Regions from separate parts of the Pantoea sp. AS142 genome, predicted to be linked through region 3. Evidence: predicted binding sites of a transcription regulator. Region 3 holds the regulator's gene; each other region holds the start of a gene.

Region 1 (4,221 bases), 770 kb from region 3:
AGTTCATCGCCGAGCACTCGATGTGCCAGCCAGGACGGCCGTTGCCCCATGGCGATGACCAGGCCGGTTCATCCGCTTTGGACATCTTCCACAGCACGAAATCCATCGGATTGCGCTTCACGTCGGCGACTTCAACCCGTGCGCCCGCCTGCAGCTGCTCCAGATCCTGACGCGACAGCGCACCGTAATCGGTGTCGCTGAGTACATCAAACATCACGTCGCCATTCTCTGCCACATAGGCGTGATTGCGAGCGATGAGCGTCTCCACCAGCTCAATGATTTCAGCAATATGACGGGTAGCGCGCGGCTCCTGATCGGGTGGCAGAATCCCCAGCGCGGCGAAGTCGTTGTGCATCTCGCCAATCATGCGGTTGGTCAGGGTTTCGATGCTTTCGTCGTTTTGGTTGGCGCGTTTAATGATTTTGTCATCAATATCGGTGATGTTACGTACATAATTAAGCTGATAACCGAGGTAACGCAGGTAGCGCGCCACCACGTCAAACGCCACGAACGTCCGCCCATGACCAATGTGACAGAGGTCATACACCGTGATGCCGCAAACATACATCCCGATTTTACCGGCATGAATGGGTTTGAATTCCTCTTTCTGTCGACTCAGGGTGTTATAAATCTTAAGCATTGAACGGTTCCGTTTTCGCGTGTGGTTGGCACTTTTAAGTATCCAGACATTGTGCCGTATTTTTATCGCTCGCGCGACGCAAAGCAAGCCAACTGCGCCACGCTGCTGACGCGTCATTGGAAATTATGATATAAGAACGGTCGACAAAAAGGGGTACGTCAATCGACAGATCGGCCCCAGCAACTGATGACAACCTTTACAGGATGACAAAAATGGTAACTTTCCAGACGAACCATGGCGATATCGTAATCAAAACTTTCGACGATAAAGCGCCGGCAACCGTACAGAACTTCCTGGATTACTGCCGTGAAGGTTTTTACGACAACACCATTTTTCACCGCGTAATCAACGGCTTTATGATTCAGGGCGGCGGCTTCGAACCGGGCATGAAGCAGAAAGAGACCAAAGCCGAAATTCAGAACGAAGCGAGCAACGGTCTGAAAAACACCAAAGGTACACTGGCAATGGCGCGTACCTCTGCGCCGCACTCTGCGACCGCACAGTTCTTCATCAACGTCGCTGACAACGACTTCCTGAACTTCCGTGACGAAAGCGTTCAGGGCTGGGGCTACTGCGTGTTCGCTGAAGTGGTTGAAGGTATGGATGTGGTCGAGAAGATCAAAGCGGTCTCTACCGGCCGCAGCGGCATGCACCAGGACGTGCCAAAAGACGACGTCGTTATCCAGAAAGTGACCGTCAGCGAGTAATGTCGCGCACGCTGTTTATCGCAGATCTCCATCTGTGTCAGGAAGAACCGGCGATTACCGCCGGTTTTCTGCATTTTTTACAGCGCGAAGCGCCCCACTGCGACGCGCTTTATATTCTCGGCGATCTGTTTGAAGCCTGGATTGGCGACGACGATCCCAATCCATTGCATCAGCAGGTGGCTCGCGCCCTGCGCGCCCTGCCGGTTCCGGTTTATTTTATTCATGGCAATCGCGATTTCCTGATTGGCCGACGCTTCGCGCGCGCCAGCGGGATGACGCTGCTGCCGGAAGAGCAGGTACTAACGCTACACGGCCAGCGATTGCTGATCATGCACGGCGATACGCTCTGTACAGACGATGCAGGTTATCTGCGTTTTCGGGCCAAAGTACACAATCCGTGGATCCAGCGTCTGTTCCTGGTGTTGCCATTGTCGTTCCGCAAACGCATTGCCGCCCGAATGCGTGCAGACAGCAAACAGGCTAACCAGCACAAATCACAGACCATCATGGATGTGAATCAGGAGGCGGTCGCCGCCGCTATGCTGCGCCAGCAGGTGCCTTTACTGATTCACGGTCACACCCATCGTCCGGCTATTCATACGCTGAGCCTGCAGGGTGAAACGGCGCAACGCGCGGTGCTGGGTGCCTGGCACAGCCGTGGCTCGATGATCCAGCTCGACGCCAACGGCATTCAGCTCATCGATTTCGACTTTTAATCTGCAATTAAATCCACGCCCTTAACCCCGACGCAACCGTTTTCCTTGGGTGCTTCTCATGCTATTCTCGGTGCCCTTCAAAACCTGTCCGCCCGGCCAGGTCTGTTTGTTCATTCACAGGAGTTGACCGCATGTCATCCAACGCCCCGGCCCGCATCGCCCTTGTTATGGGTTCCAGAAGTGACTGGGCCACCATGCAGTTCGCCGCTGAAATCCTTACCAGCCTGGACGTCCCTTTTCATGTTGAAGTGGTCTCTGCGCACCGCACACCGGATAAACTGTTCAGCTTCGCCGAAACGGCAGCCGGCAATGGTTTTCAGGTGATTATTGCTGGCGCAGGTGGCGCGGCGCATCTGCCGGGTATGCTGGCGGCAAAAACGCTGGTGCCGGTACTGGGTGTGCCGGTGCAGAGCGCAGCACTGAGCGGCGTCGATAGCCTCTATTCGATTGTGCAGATGCCGCGCGGTATTCCGGTCGGTACGCTGGCGATTGGCAAGGCGGGCGCAGCCAATGCCGCGCTGCTGGCGGCGCAGATTCTGGCGCTGCATGACAGTGCGCTTGCGTCACGCCTGACGACCTGGCGTCAGAGCCAGACCGATGAGGTGCTGAACCATCCCGATCCGCGGGTGGATGCATGAAGCCGGTTTGCGTACTGGGCAACGGCCAGTTAGGTCGTATGCTGCGTCAGGCGGGTGAGCCCTTGGGCATCGCGGTATATCCGGTGGGTTTAGATGCCGATCCCGCCGCACTGCCGATAGCCGACAGCGTGATCACCGCCGAAATCGAACGCTGGCCGGAAACAACACTGACGCGTGAACTGGCCAGCCATCCGGCCTTTGTTAACCGTGATATTTTTCCGCGTCTGGCCGATCGCCTGACGCAGAAACAGCTGCTGGATCAGCTGGGACTCGCCACTGCGCCGTGGCAGTTGCTGACGGACATAAGCGAATGGCCAGCAGTGTTTGACTCGCTGGGCGAGCTGGCGATTGTGAAAAGCCGCACCGGCGGTTACGACGGGCGGGGTCAGTGGCGTCTGCGTGCCGATGAAACTCATACGCTGCCGGAGGCGTGCTACGGCGAATGCATCGTTGAGCAGGGCATCAACTTTTCCGGTGAAGTGTCACTGGTGGGCGCGCGCGGTCACGATGGCAACGTTGTGTTCTATCCGCTCACGCATAACCTGCATCAGGACGGCATTCTGCGCACCAGTGTCGCGCTGCCACAGGCGGATCAGGCACAGCAGCAGCAGGCCGAAGCGATGTTGAGCGCGATCATGCAAGCGCTGAATTACGTTGGCGTGATGGCGATGGAGTGTTTCGTTACGCCTGCCGGCTTGCTGATCAACGAACTGGCGCCACGTGTCCACAACAGCGGTCACTGGACGCAGAACGGCGCGTCAATCAGCCAGTTCGAGCTGCATCTGCGCGCCATTCTTGGCCTGGCATTACCGCAGCCGGTAGTGTTTGCCCCATCAGCGATGGTCAATCTGATCGGCACCGCAGTGAATCTCAGCTGGCTGCAGCAGCCACTAGTGCATCTGCACTGGTATGACAAAGAGGTGCGCCCGGGTCGTAAAGTGGGCCATCTCAATCTGACCGACAGCGATGCAGAGCGCCTTAAGGCGGCCCTTAACGCGCTGGTGCCTCAGTTACCGGAAGCCTACGCCAGCGGCATCGCCTGGGCCGTTGAAAAACTGTAATCTCCGCACCGCCTGATAGTACCTTTATCAGACAGCTCAGAAGCTCAATGCGATGGGAACATACCCCTGGAGCAAAGCATAGCGGGCCAGAGATGGCCCGCGCTGAGCCTGCCATGGATAGCGTCTTTACGAAGGGCGTATGCTCCCTGAGCCAGCACCTTACCGTCGAGTGCTGAGAGTGCTAACGACGGCTTTGGGTAAGGTCTGGACGATAGTTAAACCCAGCCCTCACTTACGCCGCATCAAACTTCCTGAACAGCGCTTTCCCTTTCAGTAATCGGATGCCCAGCCAGCCACCGCACAGCGATAACAGCAGCGCGCCGCATAACGGTAACGCCAGCCACAGTGTCCAGTCAGGCTGCCACGGGAAGTCGAAAATCTTCCGCTGTAATCCCCACAGCGCCGCTTCTGCTCCCATCGCCGCTGCGACACCAGAAACCACGCCGAGCAGCGCAAACT
Region 2 (4,221 bases), on a different contig from region 3:
ACTGAATCAGTGCCAGACCGAGATCGACCCGTTTCGCCACCAAAACCGCAGGCTGTCCATCGTGACCAAAGCTGAAGTCATCCAGAATGATGTGAGAGGGAGAGGAGAAATTGTGTTCAATTTTACTCAGGGAGAGATGCCATTCGGTTTTGTCACTCACCCAACGGCTAAACCAGCCTGCACCCCACTGTGTCTGCAGCAGAACATAGATCACGACCAGGGTGAAAAGCAGCAGCAAAAGTAAGGTGAGGAAAAACTTTCCAAGAAATTTCATAGCATCCTTCCCGAGTTAAATCCGGTGAGAGGTTGTTATGCCTGAATTACCGTTACAGCTCAACAGCCTGGATGTAAATCCGAATAATTAGCAGGCAGGCCGAAGCCTGCCTGTGATCTTACTTCTCAGGCGGAAAAATCAGGTTGAGTACGATAGCGGTAATACCGCCCGCTGCAATGCCGGAAGAGAGCAGGGTTTTCAGCCAGTCAGGCGCAAACTGCAGGATCAGCGGCTGCTGAGAAACGCCCAGTCCAACAGCCAGCGACAGCGCGATAATCATGATGGCGCGACGGTTAAGCGGCTCGCGTGACACAATGCGAACACCCGAGGCGGCGATAGTGCCGAACATCACAATGGTGGCGCCGCCGAGTACCGGTTCAGGGATAAGCTGCACCAGCCCGCTGACCGCCGGGAACAGCCCCAGCACAATCAGCATCAGCGCGACAACAAAACCTACGTAGCGGCTGGCAACGCCGGTTAACTGAATCACACCATTGTTCTGACCGAAGCAGGAGTTAGGAAAGGTATTAAACAGCGCGGAGACAAAGGAGTTGAGGCCATTAGCCAGCACGCCGCCTTTCAGGCGTTTCATATAGAGTGGTCCGCTTACCGGCTGCTCTGACACATCTGAGGTAGCGGTGATATCGCCGATGGTCTCCAGGGAGGTCACCATAAACACCAGCATCAGCGGGATGAGCAGATTCCAGTCGAAGCCTAGTCCGTAATAGAGCGGGGCTGGCACCACGATCAGCGGCTGATCAGCGGGGATGCCAGCTGCAGGCAGCATGCCCATCGCCCAGGCCAGCAGATAGCCGACTGCCATGGCAATCACCAAAGACGCAACACGCAGGTAGGGATTTTTCTGCCGGTTAAGTAGCACGATCACCAGCAGCACGGCGCCTGCCAGCATCAGATTTTTCGGCGCACCAAAGGTATGATCGTTCATCGCGCTGAAACCGCCACCAATTGAGGTCAGCCCTACCTGAATCAGTGACAGACCGATAATCATCACGACGATCCCGGAAACCAGTGGCGTAATAATCCGGCGTGCCACGTGCAATACGCGAGACAGCACCATTTCGGTACAGGACGCCACCATCAGTGTGCCAAACAACGCCGCCATCATGGTGGGAACGTCAGCGCCACCATTTTTCAGCGCCATACCGCCCATAATCAAAGGCGTAACGAAGTTGAAGCTGGTGCCCTGAATTGACAGCAAACCTGAGCCCACTGGCCCCCAGGTTTTGATTTGCAGCAGTGATGCCACGCCCGATGCAAACAGCGACATGCTGATTACGTGGCGGGTATCCTCTGCGGGCAGGCCCAGCGCCTGACAAATCAGGATCGCTGGCGTAATGACCGCGACAAACATCGCCAGCAGATGCTGACCCGCGGCAAACAGCGTTTGCGGCAGGGGGGGACGATCTTCAAGACGGTAAATCAGTTCGCTTTGCGTGGCGGAAGGCTGGTCTGGCTGCGGATTGGTGGACATCTTCTGTTCTTCCCGAAAAATAGTGTGGCGATTGTAATCATCCGCAGGCTAAAAGCAATCGTTTGCCCGGCGAGGATAAAAAAGGCCGAATCAGATAGGGTTCACTCAGACGTTAGTATAGCGGGTGTTCTCCGGCAGCCAGCGTTCAATCAGTGCGCTGGCCTGCTCGGGATAGTGCTGGTGGATGTGGCGCGCCACACGCTGAACTTCTGGCACCATCGCCTGGTCGCGCAGCAGGTCGGCCACTTTAAATTCAGCGTTGCCGGTCTGACGCGTACCCAACAGTTCACCCGGCCCGCGAATCTCCAGATCGAACTGGGCAATGACGAAGCCGTCATTGCTGTCGCGCAGTACCTGTAAACGCTTCTGCGCCGTTTTGCTCAGCGGCGCTTTGTAGAGCAGCACACAGTGCGATGCCACGGCACCACGTCCAACACGGCCCCGCAGCTGATGCAGCTGCGCCAGCCCTAGCCGCTCCGGGTTTTCGATAATCATCAGGCTGGCATTGGGTACGTCCACCCCGACCTCAATCACGGTTGTCGCCACCAGCAGTTGCAGTTCATTTGCTTTAAACGCCTGCATCACTGCCTGTTTTTCTGCTGGCTTCATCCGGCCATGTACCAGTCCGATATTTAGATCGGGCAGTGCCGTTTTCAGAACTTCCCAGCTGGCTTCTGCCGCCTGTGCTTCCAGCAATTCTGACTCTTCAATCAGGGTGCAGACCCAATAGGCCTGGCGCCCTTCGCGGCAGGCATGCTCAACCCGCGCCACAATTTCATCGCGTCGGGTATCGGGGATTGCTACGGTAGTCACCGGTGTACGTCCCGGCGGCAGCTCATCGATGGTTGAGGTATCGAGATCGGCATAAGCGGTCATCGCCAGCGTGCGTGGAATCGGTGTGGCGGTCATGATCAACTGATGCGGGTGGAAACCCTGCTCTTCGCCTTTTTCCCACAGTGCCAGTCGCTGATGGACGCCAAACCGATGCTGCTCATCAATAATGACCAATGCCAGACCGTTGAAATGCACCTGCTCCTGAAACAGAGCGTGGGTGCCCACCACCATCGCCACCTGACCGCTGGCTATCGCTTCCTGCTGGGCCTGGCGGGCTTTGCCTTTCTGTTTTCCAGCCAGCCAGCCAACCTCGATGCCCAATGGCGCAAACCACTGGCGGAAGTTACTGGCGTGCTGTTCAGCCAGCAGTTCGGTCGGTGCCATTAGCGCGACCTGCTTACCATGTGCGATAACATTCAGCGCAGAGAGCGCGGCCACCAGTGTTTTACCCGAGCCGACATCACCCTGCACCAGCCGCATCATCGGAAAGTCATTCGCCAGATCTGTTTCTATCTCCGCCACCACGCGTTTCTGCGCATTGGTTGGTGAGAAAGGCAGCGCTGCCAGCAGCTGATCGCTAAGAGTGTGCCGCGGAGTCATCGGTAACGCGTAATAGCGTTGTGCGCCGGCGCGCACTGCCAGCATGCTGAGGTTGTGCGCCAGCAGCTCTTCCAGAATCAACCTGCGTTGTGCCGGATGACGACCACTCTCCAGCTCACTAAGTCTGAGATCGGGTGGTGGACGATGCAGCGTGCGGAGCGCATCCGGCAGGCTGATTAAACCGCTGCTCAGTTCCTGCGGCAGCAGTTCGGCAATCGGACAGCTCTCCAGCAGCGTCAGCGCCTGATCGGTGAGATTACGCAGCGTGGCCTGACGAATACCCTCGGTAGTGGGATAAACCGGGGTTAAGGTCTCTTCCAGCGTTACATTGCTCTGTTCGCCCTGAATCCGGTATTCGGGATGAATAATCTCGGCGCCGCGCTGACCACGTTTAATCTCACCATACGCGGTGACGCGACGGCCCGGCGACAGGTTGTTCTTCATCCCGGCATTGAAATTGAAGAAGCGCATCGTCAGTACGCCGCTGCCATCGCTTATCTGACACACCATCATCCGCCGGCGACCAAAAGTGATGTCAGTGTGCAGGACTTCGCCTTCTACTGTGGCCCAGATACCGGGCAGCAGATCATCAATGGCATAGAGTTGGGTACGATCTTCGTAGCGTAGCGGGAGATGAAGCAGGAGATCCTGAATGGTATGCAGGTCAATTTTGGCCAGTTTTGCTGTCTGGCTGGCACCGACGCCGGTCAGGGTACTGAGCGGGATGGCATCCAGCAGACGGCCTTTCATCGTCTTATACCGGTCGATTGCATGGTTGCCCACCAGCTGGGATCGGCGTCGACTTCGCCCTGCGCATTGATGCGCGGATAGGGTAAACCTTTTTGTTTTGCGACCCGCGCCAGCACCGGGAATCCGCCTTCGAACAGTAAGCGTTGCTGCTCATCGTCGTCCAGCAGACTATAGTCGCGCAGGTACAGTCCTGCGTTCTGCCGTTGCCGCTGTGCTTCATAGAGGATCAACGCGCAGGCGACCGAGACATTCAGCGACTGCACCATACCCA
Region 3 (4,221 bases):
CATAATTGCCTTCCTTAATTCGTTACTTCGTGTTTGTTTATTGTAGCGACTTCGCAGCATGACTGAAAACGACATTTTGATCGCTGCCCGATTAAATCGCCATCATTGTTAAGTCCTGCGTCGGATGCCTGAATGCCTGATTATTAACGTCTGGTAACAGATTAATAATTCGTAATAATTTCGCTGATATAAGACGCTGAAAATGCTCATTTTCAGCGCAATTACGTGGGTTGCAAAGATTAATATTAAAAGGCATTACAGTTTTTAAAAGAACTGGACTAGAATGGCCGGGGCGCTGATCCTGGATCAGATTAATCTCAACTTTGTCGCGGTGCGTAGTGGCCCTGACAACTTAACGACTTCAATGGACTATGCGTTTAATCATTACGCTTTTCATGCTGGCCTTTGCGCAACTGTTTTTTAACATCGCCGCTGCGTCGCCGCACGCACCGGTGAACGTTAGTACGCATAAGGCAGAGAAAAAGAGCGCGCGCGACGATGAGCGCCGCAAGCGTCGCCCGTTGAAAACGGTGACGAAAAAAACTCGCCTCAGCTCGGTTCAAAAACTAAAAACTAAAAAACAGAAAAAAGTCGAACTCATCGCTAAACAGACACCTGCTAAAAAGACCTCGCTTAAAACAGCCCGTATCAACAAGAACAAAGACAAGAAACGCTATGGTCATCAGCGCCCGCTGAAAACGGTTGAGGTAACCCCCAGCGAGACCGGCACGATTAAAATGAGCAAATCTCATCGCCAGCGCTACCAGAAAGCGCGCGAAACAGCGATGACCAAGCTGATGGGTCAGTTAGGTAAGCCGTATCAGTGGGGCGGCACCTCACCGCATACCGGTTTCGATTGCAGCGGTCTGGTCTGGTACGCGTATAAAGACCTGGTGAAGTTTAAAATCCCACGAACCGCTAACGAGATGTATCACCTGCGTGATGCTGCGCCAATCAAGCGTGAGTCGCTGGAGAAAGGCGATCTGGTCTTCTTCCGCATCAATGGACGCGGTACTGCTGACCACGTCGGCGTTTACCTGGGCAACGGCAAATTTATCCAGTCACCACGTACCGGCAAAGATATTCAGATCAGCGCATTAGGGGAAGATTACTGGCAACGTCACTATATTGGTGCCCGTCGCGTGATGACGCCGAAAACCATACGCTGAGTAGCAGAACAAGCAGAAGAGAGCCGGGATAATCCCGGCTTTTTTATTAGTGCAGAATGGCAGTAAAACTAAAGGCCACAATCATCAGCAGACAGCCCACGGTGGTCATTAAAGCCAGTTTAAGATCGGTACTCATTGCTTGCTCCTTCATCACACAATTAGTGTGGATATCGCATTTTCCCACAGGGCCCAGTAAAAATCTCGTTTTATCCGTCCAGCCTTGTTAGAATCCCGCCTTTGTTGCGCAACGCGCGCAACCCTGATTCCGTTTGCGCACGCTGTCAGGCGGTTTTTCTCCGCCAGGAGCCTGTTTTCTGTCCGGTAAAGCGGCATTTTTGCGGAAAAAACCCTGAACAGACGCAAACGTTTAACACAAAGCTTATCATAGGGTTAGATAGGCACTGGAGTCCGATTTTCATGGCAACAATTAAAGATGTGGCGAAACGCGCAGGAGTCTCAACGACGACCGTTTCGCACGTCATCAATAAAACCCGCTTTGTGGCTGAAGAGACGCGCAACGCGGTCTGGCAGGCGATTAAGGAACTGCACTACTCACCGAGCGCCGTGGCGCGCAGCCTGAAAGTGAACCATACCAAGACGCTGGGCCTGCTTGCCACCTCCAGCGAAGCGCCCTATTTCGCTGAAATTATTGAAGCGGTTGAAAATCACTGTTTTGATAAAGGCTATACATTGATTCTGGGTAATGCGCATAACGATCTGCAAAAACAGCGCGCCTATCTCAGCATGATGGCGCAGAAACGCGTAGATGGTTTGCTGGTGATGTGCTCTGAATATCCGGACGACCTGCTGCAAATGCTGGAAGAGAACCGCAATATTCCGATGGTAGTGATGGACTGGGGCGAGTCGCGCGCCGACTTCACAGACACAGTACTGGATAATGCCTTTCAGGGCGGTTATCTGGCGGGACGCTATCTGATTGAACGTGGACATCGTGAGATTGGTGCCATTCCCGGTCAGATGGAGCGTAACACCGGTGGCGGCCGCCATGCCGGGTTCCTGAAGGCGCTGGAAGAGGCGGGTATTCAGCCGCGCACCGAATGGATTGTGCAGGGTGACTTTGAGCCGGAGTCGGGCTATCAGGCGATGCAGCAGATCCTGTCGCAGAAGCAACGCCCGACGGCAGTGTTCTGTGGGGGTGACATCATGGCGATGGGCGCGATTTGCGCCGCCGATGAGATGGGTTTGCGCGTACCACAGGACATTTCGGTGATCGGCTATGACAATGTGCGCAACGCCCGCTATTTCGCCCCCGCCCTGACCACAGTGCATCAGCCTAAAGCCCAGTTGGGTGAGAAAGCGCTGGATATGCTGCTGGACCGTATCACCAGTAAGCGTGAAGTTTCACAAACGATTGAAGTCCATCCCACGCTGATTGAGCGCCGTTCAGTAGCCGATGGCCCGTTCCGCGACTATCGCCGGTAATCTTCCCTTAACCACTCCTGATTAAGCGTTTGCGCATCACCCAGATAGCTGAGCAACCAGCCTGTCGCCGGTGATGCGCGATCCTCTGCCCAGCTGACGCAACATGGGCTGTCCGGAAACGCCACCGGCAGCGTCAGTTCAACCAGTTCGCCGCTGTCGAGCAGTGGCCTGGCCAGATGACCAGGCACCATCGCCACGCACAATCCCGCCTGCACGCACTCAAGGCCGGTTTGCCACTCCGGCACCACCAGCCTGCGCTGGTTATCCAGCGTCCATGTCATACGACGCGGCAGTGCGCGTGACGTATCCTCCAGCACCAGTGATGGCCAACTGCGCAGCGTGTCGTCATCTATCTGGCTCGCTTGCGTCAGGGGATGGTGAGGCGCGACAACGCAACGCCAGTTGAGTTTGCCCATATCCCGAAAGGCAAACCGTCCGCCAACCGGAATCGCCTGAGTCGCACCAATCGCCACATCCACCCGGCCATCGGCCAGCGCATCCCATACACCGTTAAAAACTTCATAGCTGATGATCAACTCCATATCGGGGAAGTGGCGATAGAAATCTTTGACCATTTGCCGGGTGCGCTGAGGCTTAGCAATACGGTCAACGGCAATGCTTAGCTGGCCGCGCCATCCGTTGGCCAGTTGCTGACACTGTCGCCGTGTGGCAAGCATTTTTTTGATGATGCTGCGCCCTTCCCGGACAAAATGTTCGCCTGCCGGGGTCAGAACCACTTCACGATGCTGACGTTCGAATAGCGGTACCGCTAGCCAGTTTTCCAGCTGACGCACCGTATAGCTGATGGCAGAAGGTACCCGGTGTAACTCCTGCGCGGCGGCGCTGAAGCTGCCCCCGCGGGCGACGGCGTCAACCACTTCTAATGCATATTCTGACCACATAATTTGCCTTCAAAAATTTTAACAGCAATCGGCAAATATTACCGTTTCACAGCGTCAGACGCACCTTTTACACTCTGACGCGTTTATCCTGCCAAAATGAGAGTCAAATGTCGTCGAATAAAGGATTCATGCCCTATCTTGCCCTGCTGAGCATGCTGGGCTTTTTAGCCACTGATATGTACCTGCCCGCCTTTGGCGCAATGCAGCAAACTTTTAACACCTCGCCCGGCCTGATCAGCGCCAGCATGAGTCTATTCCTGGCAGGCTTCGCCTGTGGTCAGCTCTTCTGGGGCCCCCTTTCCGATCGCATCGGCCGTAAACCGGTGCTGCTGGCCGGACTGGCCATGTTTGGTGTTGGCTGCGCAGGCATGCTGTGGGTAAATGATATCTATCTGATGCTGGCGCTGCGCTTTGTTCAGGCAATTGGTGTCTGTGCTGCGGCCGTGAGTTGGCAAGCGCTGGTGGTGGATCGCTACCCTGCCGCGCGCGCCAACAAAGTATTTGCCACCATTATGCCACTGGTTGCACTCTCTCCGGCGCTGGCCCCATTGCTGGGTGCCTGGCTGATCGGTCACTTCCACTGGCGTTCGATTTTCCTGGTGCTAACCCTGATTGCGGTGGCGTTGATTCTGACTACTCTGCGCCTGCCCACCGTGCGTAAGCCCGCGGGCGAAAAAGGTACGCAGCCCGGCTTTTTCACCCTGCTA

The links. Region 3 encodes PurR, which represses purine synthesis genes. Its sites were predicted from a motif close to CANGCAAACGTTTGCNTG; they were not measured.
Region 1: a site for PurR is predicted at 2,093-2,110, ahead of purE (5-(carboxyamino)imidazole ribonucleotide mutase). Genes of this name have one in related genera too.
Region 2: a site for PurR is predicted at 1,818-1,835, ahead of WFO64_RS20130 (nucleobase:cation symporter-2 family protein). Genes of this name have one in related genera too.

The regions. Positions count from the first base shown of each region.
Region 1 covers NZ_JBBCMO010000001.1:195,535-199,755, reverse strand. The annotation lists gene cysS (cysteine--tRNA ligase) at 1-640, opposite strand, end outside; gene ppiB (peptidylprolyl isomerase B) at 853-1,347, shown strand; gene lpxH (UDP-2,3-diacylglucosamine diphosphatase) at 1,347-2,063, shown strand; gene purE (5-(carboxyamino)imidazole ribonucleotide mutase) at 2,195-2,701, shown strand; gene purK (5-(carboxyamino)imidazole ribonucleotide synthase) at 2,698-3,762, shown strand; gene ybbP (putative ABC transporter permease subunit YbbP) at 3,995-4,221, opposite strand, start outside.
Region 2 covers NZ_JBBCMO010000013.1:89,001-93,221, reverse strand. The annotation lists gene WFO64_RS20135 (AsmA family protein) at 1-274, opposite strand, end outside; gene WFO64_RS20130 (nucleobase:cation symporter-2 family protein) at 393-1,766, opposite strand; gene recG (ATP-dependent DNA helicase RecG) at 1,872-3,950, opposite strand; gene trmH (tRNA (guanosine(18)-2'-O)-methyltransferase TrmH) at 3,947-4,221, opposite strand, start outside.
Region 3 covers NZ_JBBCMO010000001.1:968,005-972,225, reverse strand. The annotation lists gene WFO64_RS04880 (Grx4 family monothiol glutaredoxin) at 1-6, opposite strand, end outside; gene WFO64_RS04875 (C40 family peptidase) at 372-1,169, shown strand; gene cydH (cytochrome bd-I oxidase subunit CydH) at 1,216-1,305, opposite strand; gene purR (HTH-type transcriptional repressor PurR) at 1,587-2,612, shown strand; gene punR (DNA-binding transcriptional activator PunR) at 2,600-3,514, opposite strand; gene punC (purine nucleoside transporter PunC) at 3,622-4,221, shown strand, end outside.